DNA from 3 places in the Sporosarcina sp. P17b genome. Region 3 is predicted to be linked to each of the others. Evidence: riboswitches for the same ligand, from Rfam matches in the RefSeq annotation. Region 3 holds a riboswitch; each other region holds the start of a gene.
What was found. Region 3 has a riboswitch for cobalamin ahead of CSV76_RS09095 (DUF4430 domain-containing protein). Riboswitches for the same ligand answer to the same signal wherever they lie in the genome.
Positions count from the first base shown of each region.

Region 1: it holds a riboswitch for cobalamin, as region 3 does, so the genes downstream of both, CSV76_RS06020 (ribonucleoside-diphosphate reductase subunit alpha) here and CSV76_RS09095 (DUF4430 domain-containing protein) in region 3, are expected to answer to the same signal.
Region 2: it holds a riboswitch for cobalamin, as region 3 does, so the genes downstream of both, CSV76_RS06420 (ABC transporter substrate-binding protein) here and CSV76_RS09095 (DUF4430 domain-containing protein) in region 3, are expected to answer to the same signal.

Region 1 covers NZ_PDYP01000004.1:46,517-49,803, forward strand. Annotated here, with positions in the region: gene CSV76_RS06015 (alanine/glycine:cation symporter family protein) at 1-963, shown strand, start outside; cobalamin riboswitch at 1,466-1,642, shown strand; gene CSV76_RS06020 (ribonucleoside-diphosphate reductase subunit alpha) at 1,841-3,287, shown strand, end outside.
Region 2 covers NZ_PDYP01000004.1:131,303-134,589, reverse strand. Annotated here, with positions in the region: gene CSV76_RS06425 (FecCD family ABC transporter permease) at 1-856, opposite strand, end outside; gene CSV76_RS06420 (ABC transporter substrate-binding protein) at 849-1,835, opposite strand; cobalamin riboswitch at 1,978-2,105, opposite strand; gene argS (arginine--tRNA ligase) at 2,333-3,287, opposite strand, start outside.
Region 3 covers NZ_PDYP01000006.1:66,861-70,147, reverse strand. Annotated here, with positions in the region: gene CSV76_RS09095 (DUF4430 domain-containing protein) at 1-1,673, opposite strand, end outside; cobalamin riboswitch at 1,818-2,002, opposite strand; gene CSV76_RS17540 (hypothetical protein) at 2,143-2,319, opposite strand; gene CSV76_RS09085 (glycine betaine uptake BCCT transporter) at 2,684-3,287, shown strand, end outside.

The DNA of each region.
Region 1 (3,287 bases), on a different contig from region 3:
ACGATGTGTTTTGGGTTCATCTTTAACGCAGTGCAATCAAACACAATCAGTCAATCGTTCACTGACGTATTCGGCATTCCGCATTGGGCTGTAGGAGTTGGACTCATTGTCCTGACGGCAGTAATCGTCTTTGGCGGTGTGCAACGTATTGTTAAAGTAACGCAGACAATCGTCCCTGTAATGGCAACATTTTATATTATCGTGGCCTTGTATATTGTAATATTGAACATTACAGAAGTTCCAGCGATGATCGCATTAATTGTTGAGCACGCATTTGGAATTAAGGAAATCATGGGTGGCGGAATCGGTATGGCAATGATGCAAGGTGTACGCCGAGGTCTCTTCTCCAATGAAGCAGGTATGGGTAGTGTACCAAACGCAGCAGCGACAGCGAACGTATCGCACCCAGCAAAACAAGGACTCGTACAATCATTAGGTGTATTTTTCGATACTATCATCATCTGTTCAGCAACTGCCTTCATTATCTTACTAGGCGGCTTGTACCAATCAGGCGAAACGAATGGTATCTTATTGACACAAGCATCCATGGAAGTACACGTAGGCGCATGGGCACCATACTTCATCGCCGTAGCGATCATGTTCTTCGCTTTCAGTTCCATCATCGGTAACTACTACTATGGCGAAACGAACATCGAATTCATCAACGCCAACGTCATGTGGAAACGAATCTATCAAGTACTCGTACTCGCAATGGTCTTTTTCGGAGCTGTTGCAAAAGTACAAATAGTCTGGGACATGGCTGACCTATTCATGGGACTAATGGCCATCATCAACCTAGTCGTTATTCTACTCCTAGGCAAAATCGCCTTCAAAGTACTCGACGACTTCACCAAACAACGAAAAGCTGGCAGAAACCCCGTCTTCAAATCAGCTAGCATCCCTGGCCTAAAAGGAGCAGAATGTTGGGAAGAAACAGCTGAAAGAGCGGAAGATCGTTTGTGATATTGATAGATGATATCAGGATTTTCAAGTTGTGAACTTTGGCCTTACGTTCTTGAGACTTTGAACTGGTACTAAAAAACAGTGAAGTTTCTAGGTGGTCTACGTTAGAAAGTAGGATTGTAGCGGAAGCAGGGGGCGACTCCGGGAGGATCAGCGTGAGTCTGAGACCCTGGACAGGTGCCTTAATTTCTGCAAAGTACTCAGAAATACGGCAAAGCGAACCCTTCGCTGTTCGCTTGGCTCAGGCCACGCCCTCCGGAAAGCGTCCCCCTGCTGAAGCGGAAATCCCTTCTCCTAACTAATTTCACAATCTATTTAAAAACGTTCACACAAACAATTTAGTCAAGAAGTAAAAAGTTTGATATACTATAAAATACTGAATAAGAAAAATCGAATCGTAGTTCAGAAGAAGGATTCTGAACATCGGTTCGATTTTTGTTTTGCATGTTTGAACACAACATGTTAGGGTTGTATATGAATCAACACACTATATATAGTGTATAACAGCATTTAGATGAATTGGTACCCACCACGTTTAAAAGGGAATCCGCCACTAACGGAGCTGCCCCCGCAACTGAGGGCACGGACGACTATCTTATGAAAACCACTGCTTCGGCGGGAAGGAAAGATGGAAGAACGATGTGCCAGCCAGTAGACCTGCCAGTCATCTCAGCAAAACATTCTTCGGGGTTGGAGAGTGAAAGCACAAAGCAGTCTTTTTTCAGTCTGCCTAAAACTTTCCGCTATCTACTACACGTCAATCGACGACTCCCGATTATATCGGGAGTTTTTTTATTTAGTACATAACCGAATTAATTAACTAAAGGGAGCGGATATAATGGCTATTATTCAAGAATCTGTGGGACTTAATTTATTGATGGAAAACTTACAACAGGAATTCGGCAAGAAACAAATTGAACCGTTGATCGAAGCGAGTGAGAAATTCCAAGAGCGTCACCCCGCAAGCTCAGCAACTGAGTGGACAAACGCTATGGTGCTAGAGTCTTTAAGCCGTATTGATGAAGCGAATGCGTATTGGACGTTTGTAGCGGCGCGTATTTATTTATTCGACGTCTATGCAAAGCAAAAAGCATTGCGTGGAGCGGATGTTTATACCGATTTTGCGAAAAATGTAGAACGCTTGGTGGAACAAGGTTTATATACACCCGTTTTGACTGAAAAGTACAGCCAGGACGAGCTGCAGGAAATCGGTAAGCTACTTGATCCTTCTCGTGACCTATTATTCACATATATCGGTTTGAAAACATTGGTAGACCGCTATGTAACAGTAAACTTTAAGAAGCAGTCCGTAGAGCTTCCGCAAGAGCGCTGGTTAATCATCGCGATGACGTTAATGCAAGACGAAACAGTAGACCGTATTCATAAAGTCGGCGAAGCGTATTGGGCGATGAGCAACTTGTACATGACGGTAGCGACGCCTACATTGTCGAACGCAGGTAAGATGCACGGTCAGCTATCAAGCTGCTTTATCGATACAGTAGATGATTCACTGCAAGGAATCTACAACAGCAACACCGATATCGCAAACTTGTCGAAATTCGGTGGCGGGATCGGCGTCTATATGGGGAAAGTTCGTTCACGCGGTGCATCGATTCGTGGTTTCGAAGGTGCGTCAAGCGGTGTTCTTCCTTGGATCAAACAGCTGAACAACACAGCAGTCAGTGTCGATCAACTCGGTCAACGTCAAGGTGCCGTAGCCGTTTATCTCGACGTATGGCATCAAGATATCTTCACGTTCCTCGACCTCAAGCTCAATAACGGGGATGACCGTTTACGCGCACATGATATTTTCACAGGCGTATGCTTGCCGGACTTGTTCATGGAGAAAGTCGAGTCCCGTGAAGACTGGCATTTATTCGATCCACATGAAGTTCGCACGAAAATGGGCTATTCATTGGAAGATTTTTATGATGAAACAAAAGGACAAGGAACATTCCGCGAGAAGTATGAAGAATGTGTCCGCAATGAAGATCTATCGAGAGAGACGGTTTCAGCGATTGAAATCATGAAACGTATCCTACGTAGCCAGCTGGAGACAGGAACACCATTCATGTTTTACCGCGACGAAGTAAACCGTATGAACGCTAATAAGCATGAAGGAATTATTTATTCTAGTAATTTGTGTACAGAAATACTACAAAATATGTCAGCATCTACACATGAATCGGTTACACTCGAAGACGATATGGTCGTCACACGCACGAAGCCAGGCGATTTCGTTGTATGTAATCTATCATCGATCAACCTTGGAAAAGCAGTGACAGCAGACGTTTTAGACCGCTTGATCAAAATTCAAGTACGCA
Region 2 (3,287 bases), on a different contig from region 3:
ACGAGGCCCCATTGAATAAGGATAACGGTAGAACGTGTCGATGATCGGAACCCCAAAGCATCCGTGTCATATGCGGTACAACTAAGCCGACGAAGCCAATTGTTCCCGACACCGCCACGGCAGAACCCGTCAACACCGAACCACCAAGCAGAATCATTAACTTACGTTGTTTTACATTGACTCCAAGGTGATGCGCACGTTCTTCACCAAATAGTAAAGCATTCAACTCGCGACGATTCAGCCACAACATGAACGACCCGATGATGAAAAATGGCAGAACCATCGTAATATATTTCCATCCACGCATCGATACGCTACCAAGCAACCAACCTACAATTTGGCGGAGTTCTTCTTGCGTTAATGCAATCATCAGCGACAGTACCGAGCCAAGGAATGAGCCAAATATGATTCCTGTTAATATAATCGTTTCCATTTTCATTGAACGGTCGACCAGACGCGCGAAACCGATTACTAGAAACATCGTCAAAGCGGCACCGATCATACTAAATACGGGTAAGGTGAATGCGCCAAGTACCGGTAGCGAAATACCAAAAAAGAGTGTGATCACGGCGCCGACAGAGGCACCGGATGACACTCCGAGGGTGTAAGGATCAGCTAATGGATTTTTCAGTAGCCCTTGGAAAGCGGCTCCTGAAATAGCAAGTGATGCACCGACAATTCCTGCCAGTAATACACGCGGCATCCGGATCTTCCACAATATATTACTTGCAGTCGCATCTGAATGATTCCATAGCGTCTCTATTGGTATTTTCACTGTACCGATCGATACGCCGAGCCAGATTGCCACAAGCAATGTGGCAATCGACACGACATAGGCGAGAGCGGTTTTATTCACCGAATACCTCAGGATAGATTGCTTTCGCAAACAATTCTAATCCATCAGCTAAGCGTGGACCTGTACGGCTTGTGATATCTTCATCCAGTTGAATGACTTGATCTTCTTTGATCGCAGTCACCGCATCAAACCCGTCACGCGTTTTAATATTTTCTACGACGTTTGGAACGTAGCTATACATAGCCAAAATAACATCCGGATTTTCATCTACAATCGTTTCAGGGCTGATCATAATCCAACCTTCTTCTGTCACGATGTTTTCAGCGTGAATCATATCCAAGAATTGCTGTGGGAACGTCCCTTTTCCTGGTGTATAGATCTCAGGTGCATCGGAGTTTTCAACAAACACGCGCTTCTTGTCTGTAATATCCGCTGCTTTCTTTTCGATATCTGCAATTTTTGTTTTCATATCTTCGACGATTTGATTAGCTTCTGCATTTTTGTCCATCACTTCACCAATCATTTCAATCGATGCATACGTCTCGTCAAATGTACCCGCATTCGGAACGACGATCACTGGAATGCCAGCGTCACGAATTTGGTTCAAACCTTCTTCACTTGAACCCATCATCATTTCGTGTGCAAATACTGCTTCTGGCTGCAATGAAATCACTTTTTCCACATTGACCGTGAAGTCCCCTACTGTATCAAGTTCTGCTACTTCTTCAGGAAAGTCATCGTTTTCTGTTACAGCGATTACTTTATCTCCTGCATCGATACCAAATAAAATTTCTGTGTTGCTTGGAATTAATGAAATTACAGTTTCAGGTGCTTGTTCCAATGTAATTTCTTCGCCCGCTGCATCTGTCAGCGTATATGGATAACTTGTTGTATCCGTTGATTGTGTATCTGTTTTCGTTTCTTCGCCAGCTGGATTTTCATCTGCCGGTGTTTCTTCTTTTTTGCTGTCGTTGCCGCATGCTGCAAGTACAAGTACCGCAAGCATCGCCGTCAGCAAAAGTTGCCAAAACTTCTTCATGTGTGTTCCTCCTTTGATATGTGTGTTTCATTACGCGATCCGCAGACATTAAAAAAACCCTTCGATAGGTCGAAGGATGAGGTGGGATGAAATCAGGGTGTGATTTCTTCCACTGTACCTATCCTCGTAGGTTGCTGCGGAACTTCATTTTCTTAAAAAGGCAGGTGACCTGGCTTGTGCATAGCACGTACAGTGGCGGGACCGCATCGGATTTGAACCGATTTCGCTTTTCATCTCGTTAATTAGAGAACCTTTTCGAAAGATATGTAATTATGACTTATTATAGCGATAATAGTGTTGGTTGTACAGGGGGTAGGCGGAGATTGGAACGTGTTTGGGAGTGAGGCTCCAGCAGGGGGACGCTTTCCTGAGGGGCCGCGATGAGCCCTCCCGAACGCGTCCGCCTGGAACGCAGCGAAACGTTGCTCTCCCCTTCCTCCTCAAAAAGCGAAAACAAAAAAGCCAAGCAGTAAACCCGCTTGGCCACTTTCAACATATTACATTCTTTCAGGTGCTTCGACGCCTACCAATTTCAACGCATTCGCAATCGTCGTTTTCGTTGCCGTAATCAAAGCCAAGCGTGCTTCGGAAAGCTCCTTGTTCTCAGGATCCAACACTTTGTTCGCATTATAGAAACTATGGAAGCTTGCTGCTAGCTCTTGGATATACGTCGTCACACGGTGCGGTGCACGCATGCGAGCCGAGTCGCTAATGAGTTTTGGGAAATCTCCAAGCTTCTTCAACAACTCTAATTCTTTTTCATCTTGCAATAGCGTGACGTTCTCTGTCGACGCCACTACGTTTTGCTCTTTCGCCTGACGCAAGATCGAACAAATTCGCGCGTGCGCATATTGTGCGTAGTACACAGGGTTTTCGTTGGATTTGGAAACAGCCAAGTCCAAGTCGAAGTCCATTTGTGCATCACCTGAGCGCATCGCGAAGAAATAACGTACAGCGTCTAGGCCGACTTCTTCTACGAGTTCACGTAGTGTGACCGCTTTTCCTGTGCGCTTGCTCATCTTGAACTTTTCTCCGTCTTTATAGAGCTGAACCATTTGTGCCACTTCTACTTCTAGCGTATCGCGATCATAGCCAAGTGCTTGAATCGCTGCTTTCATACGCGGAATATAGCCATGGTGGTCTGCTCCCCAGATGTTGATGAGTTTATCAAATCCGCGACTCAGTTTATCTTGGTGATAAGCGATGTCCGGAGTTAAGTATGTGAATGAACCGTCTTGTTTGATCAGTACACGGTCTTTGTCGTCACCAAATGTAGTCGAGCGGAACCAAGTTGCACCGTCTTCTTCATAGACATGGCCATTTTCACGAAGTTTAGTAAGCGCAACTTCGATCTTGCCGTTGTTATATAGTGACGTTTCCGAGAACCAGTGGTCGAAATGAACGCGGAAATCTGCCAAGTCTTTTTTCAGTTTGTCCAATTCGATATTCAAG
Region 3 (3,287 bases):
TTTTTCTGTACATTTAAAAGGCTGTTATTCATAATTCCTTGAAGAATAGTATGACTTGAAACTTCAAGTTTTGTTGATTGCTCCGAGAAATCGTACAGACGGCCTTCACCTTTTGTAAATAGATCAAATGCGACGAGGCCTTGAATCGCTTGCTCTGTAGCCATTCCGTCTGTTGAACCTGTCATAGTATGCTTGAAACCTCCGTTATCGGTTTGGAAGCTTAACAAGTGATCTATCAAGTTAATACCGTTCTTTGTAAATTGTTCACCTTGTGGATCGATGTTATTTGCTGTTAATCCAATAATGACTTGCGAAGTGGCTTCACTAGAAATGCCACCAACGAACGTTTCATTATATCCACCAGTAGGACCTTGACTTTCAGATAGAAAAGTTACTGCTTTCTCGACAGCTTTTTTAACAGCGGGTTGCTCATTGTAAGGAGCTAATCCAATGAGAGCCATTGCCGTCATATCATAACTCGCAGTGCCTGTATTGCTTGTGGACAAACTCCATGCACCGTCTGTCCTTTGATAACTTAATAGGGCCTTAACTATCTTTTCACGATTCCATTTTGCATCTTTAGGAACTTCATAATTTTTCGTATCGAGCGCGACCAACGCAAAAATCAAACCATTCGTTCCTTGGCGAATCATTGTATCCACGTTTCGTATATCTATACTGTTATAAATTTTATCGAGTAAATCGATACCATTAATATTTTGGGGGTTTCTCCCTATCGCTGCTGCCGCTATCGTCAAACGTTCTGCATCTGTTATTTTTAGTCGTTCCAAGTTCGCAACAATTTGTTGTTGAACATTTTGTTCGAATATTTCTTCATAGCTTTCCGGTACAACTACTCCAGCTTTTGCTAAACCAACTGCTGTCCATTCGCTCGAAACAGATTTACTCAGTATATAATCTGTAACTTTCTTAATCGCTTCAGGTACGCGTGCCTGACTCGAAACTACCGTAATTTGCAGTGCGTCTGCAGCTTTCCCAACAACGGTTGCTTCCGATGCAACTAGCGAGAAATTTTCACGTCCCACTTTGCCGTTTAATTGAATTGTTACTTGCTGATCCGTATCTTGAGTAACTTTAGAAATTGTCAAATTAGACTGTCCTATAGTCCAATTTTTCGGTTCTAGCGCTGCTGGTGTAAAGGTATCTCCAATTAGATTTACTGTAATTGTAGGACTTTCACTATGTTCTATGACTTGCGTAGTCGTAGAGATAGCAGCCCAACGACCATAGAAGAACTTTACAACGTCAGTATTCTTTAACACATAAGAAGCGGCTCCAACAGAAGGAGCTTGTCCGTTTACTGTATAATTCCAACCATCCCAACCGCCTAATTTTCCTGCTTCTTCATTATTAATAGAAGATACATAAGCTCCCCATTCACTTTCTGTGATTGAGTAGTCTATGCTTTTACTATCCAATGCTTTCTTCAGCGCATCTAATGCATTTTGTCCCTCTGTAATTTGAATCGGTTCCTTTAAAATCACACCCGCTAAGCCTTCTACTTCTATATCTATCGTATAAGTAGCAGCTTGCATGCTCGTGTTAGTCTGCTGAACCTCCGTATTAGCTAAAGCAACTGAACTACTTCCAGGTAACAGCATCGTTACTGCTAGTAAAACACTTGCCATGATGGATACATAACGCTTAAACAAATCAATTCCCCCTCGTCCTAGTTTGGTAAATTGAACACAAAAAAGCCCTTGCCTCCAGAAAGAGACAAGGGCACTATGTATAGACGGACTTCAGCTACTAACTTATTACATCCAATACAATATGCATACCTCTTCCTGGGAGGCGTAACGCATGTTATTTTGGCAAGTCTCCTGACTTATGGATCATCACATCTTCAACCTTCCCAGTTTTTCACCAGTGGTATTCTGAAGATACTTCCCATTTACAGTGGCCGGACCGTACAGGAATTTCACCTGTTTCCTTTTTCATCTTTACAGTAATGTAAAGAACCAAAATATTCTATTCAATTTTACAATAGTATATCACAAGCTTGCTTGCTACTTTTTGTTATTTCAAAAGAATAGTATAAAAGACCGATGAAAAATTCTTTCATCGGTTTTTTTGTGAATATTATTTATTTCATCGCGTGCTATACAATCGAGTGCATGCTTACAGTTCCTGATAATCCCGCTGATACACTCCGCCGTCTTTCACTTCTGCGTGGTAGAGTGCTTTCAAAGCAAAGCTTTTTTCAAGTTCATGCTCTTTCATGATCTCTTTCAAACGTCTGTTCAACTCGGGACTATGTTTTACAAGCTGAAGCATTTTAGGTTGTGAATATTGCATGGTAGTCTCCTCCTCATATCTTTTGTTTCTTTAGTATAACACGGCCGTACTTTCTTACGTTACAAGAACACTGAACACTGCTATACGTGGAAATTCTTCACTAAGTGTTGTACACTGTCATAATGCATCCGACACGAAGTTCCGCAAAAATAATCCAGTTTATAGCCGAATTCCACATCAGTGCGTGAAAAAAATGTTTTTCCTATGAATCATTGTAGTAATGAGACCGTAAAGGACATATAAAAATTTTAACGTTTACACGCTACGAATGTGGGTAGTGTTAAGTGTATGTCTGTAATTTTACAAAGACGACGCAATTATTCAACTCATACGTGGGAAATAAGATAAAATACAAGGAGGATATATGAAAAAAGTATCGATATCATTCTATATTACGTTAGTGGCTGTCGTATTGGCAGTCGGTTACGGCGTGATTGCGCCCGTGCACTTCGAAGAAATCACATCTACTATAAAGAACTTTATTTCAAATTCATTTGGTTGGTACTATTTACTGACTGTTTCCATGTTGTTCTTCGTTTCAGTATATTTAATATTCAGTCCGATCGGTAGAATCCGATTGGGGAAAGATACGGATAGACCACAATTTTCATTATTTTCATGGCTTGCTATGTTATTTTCAGCAGGTATGGGGATCGGTCTTGTATTCTATGGGGCAGCAGAACCACTATCGCATTATGCAGTAGACCCTGCTACAACAGCTCCTGAAACGAAAGCCGCTTATAAAGAAGCAATGCGCGAAACATTTTTCCACTGGGGATTCCATGCGTGGTCCGTTTACGGTATGACGGCTTTAGCATTAGCGTACTTCCAGTTCCGTAAAGGGCAACCCGGCTTAATCTCCGCAACACTTCGTCCAATCTTTGGTGACCGTGTGGACGGAAAACTAGGGACGGTTATTGACGTATTCGCGATATTCGCTACTGTTTTTGGTGTAGCTACATCACTTG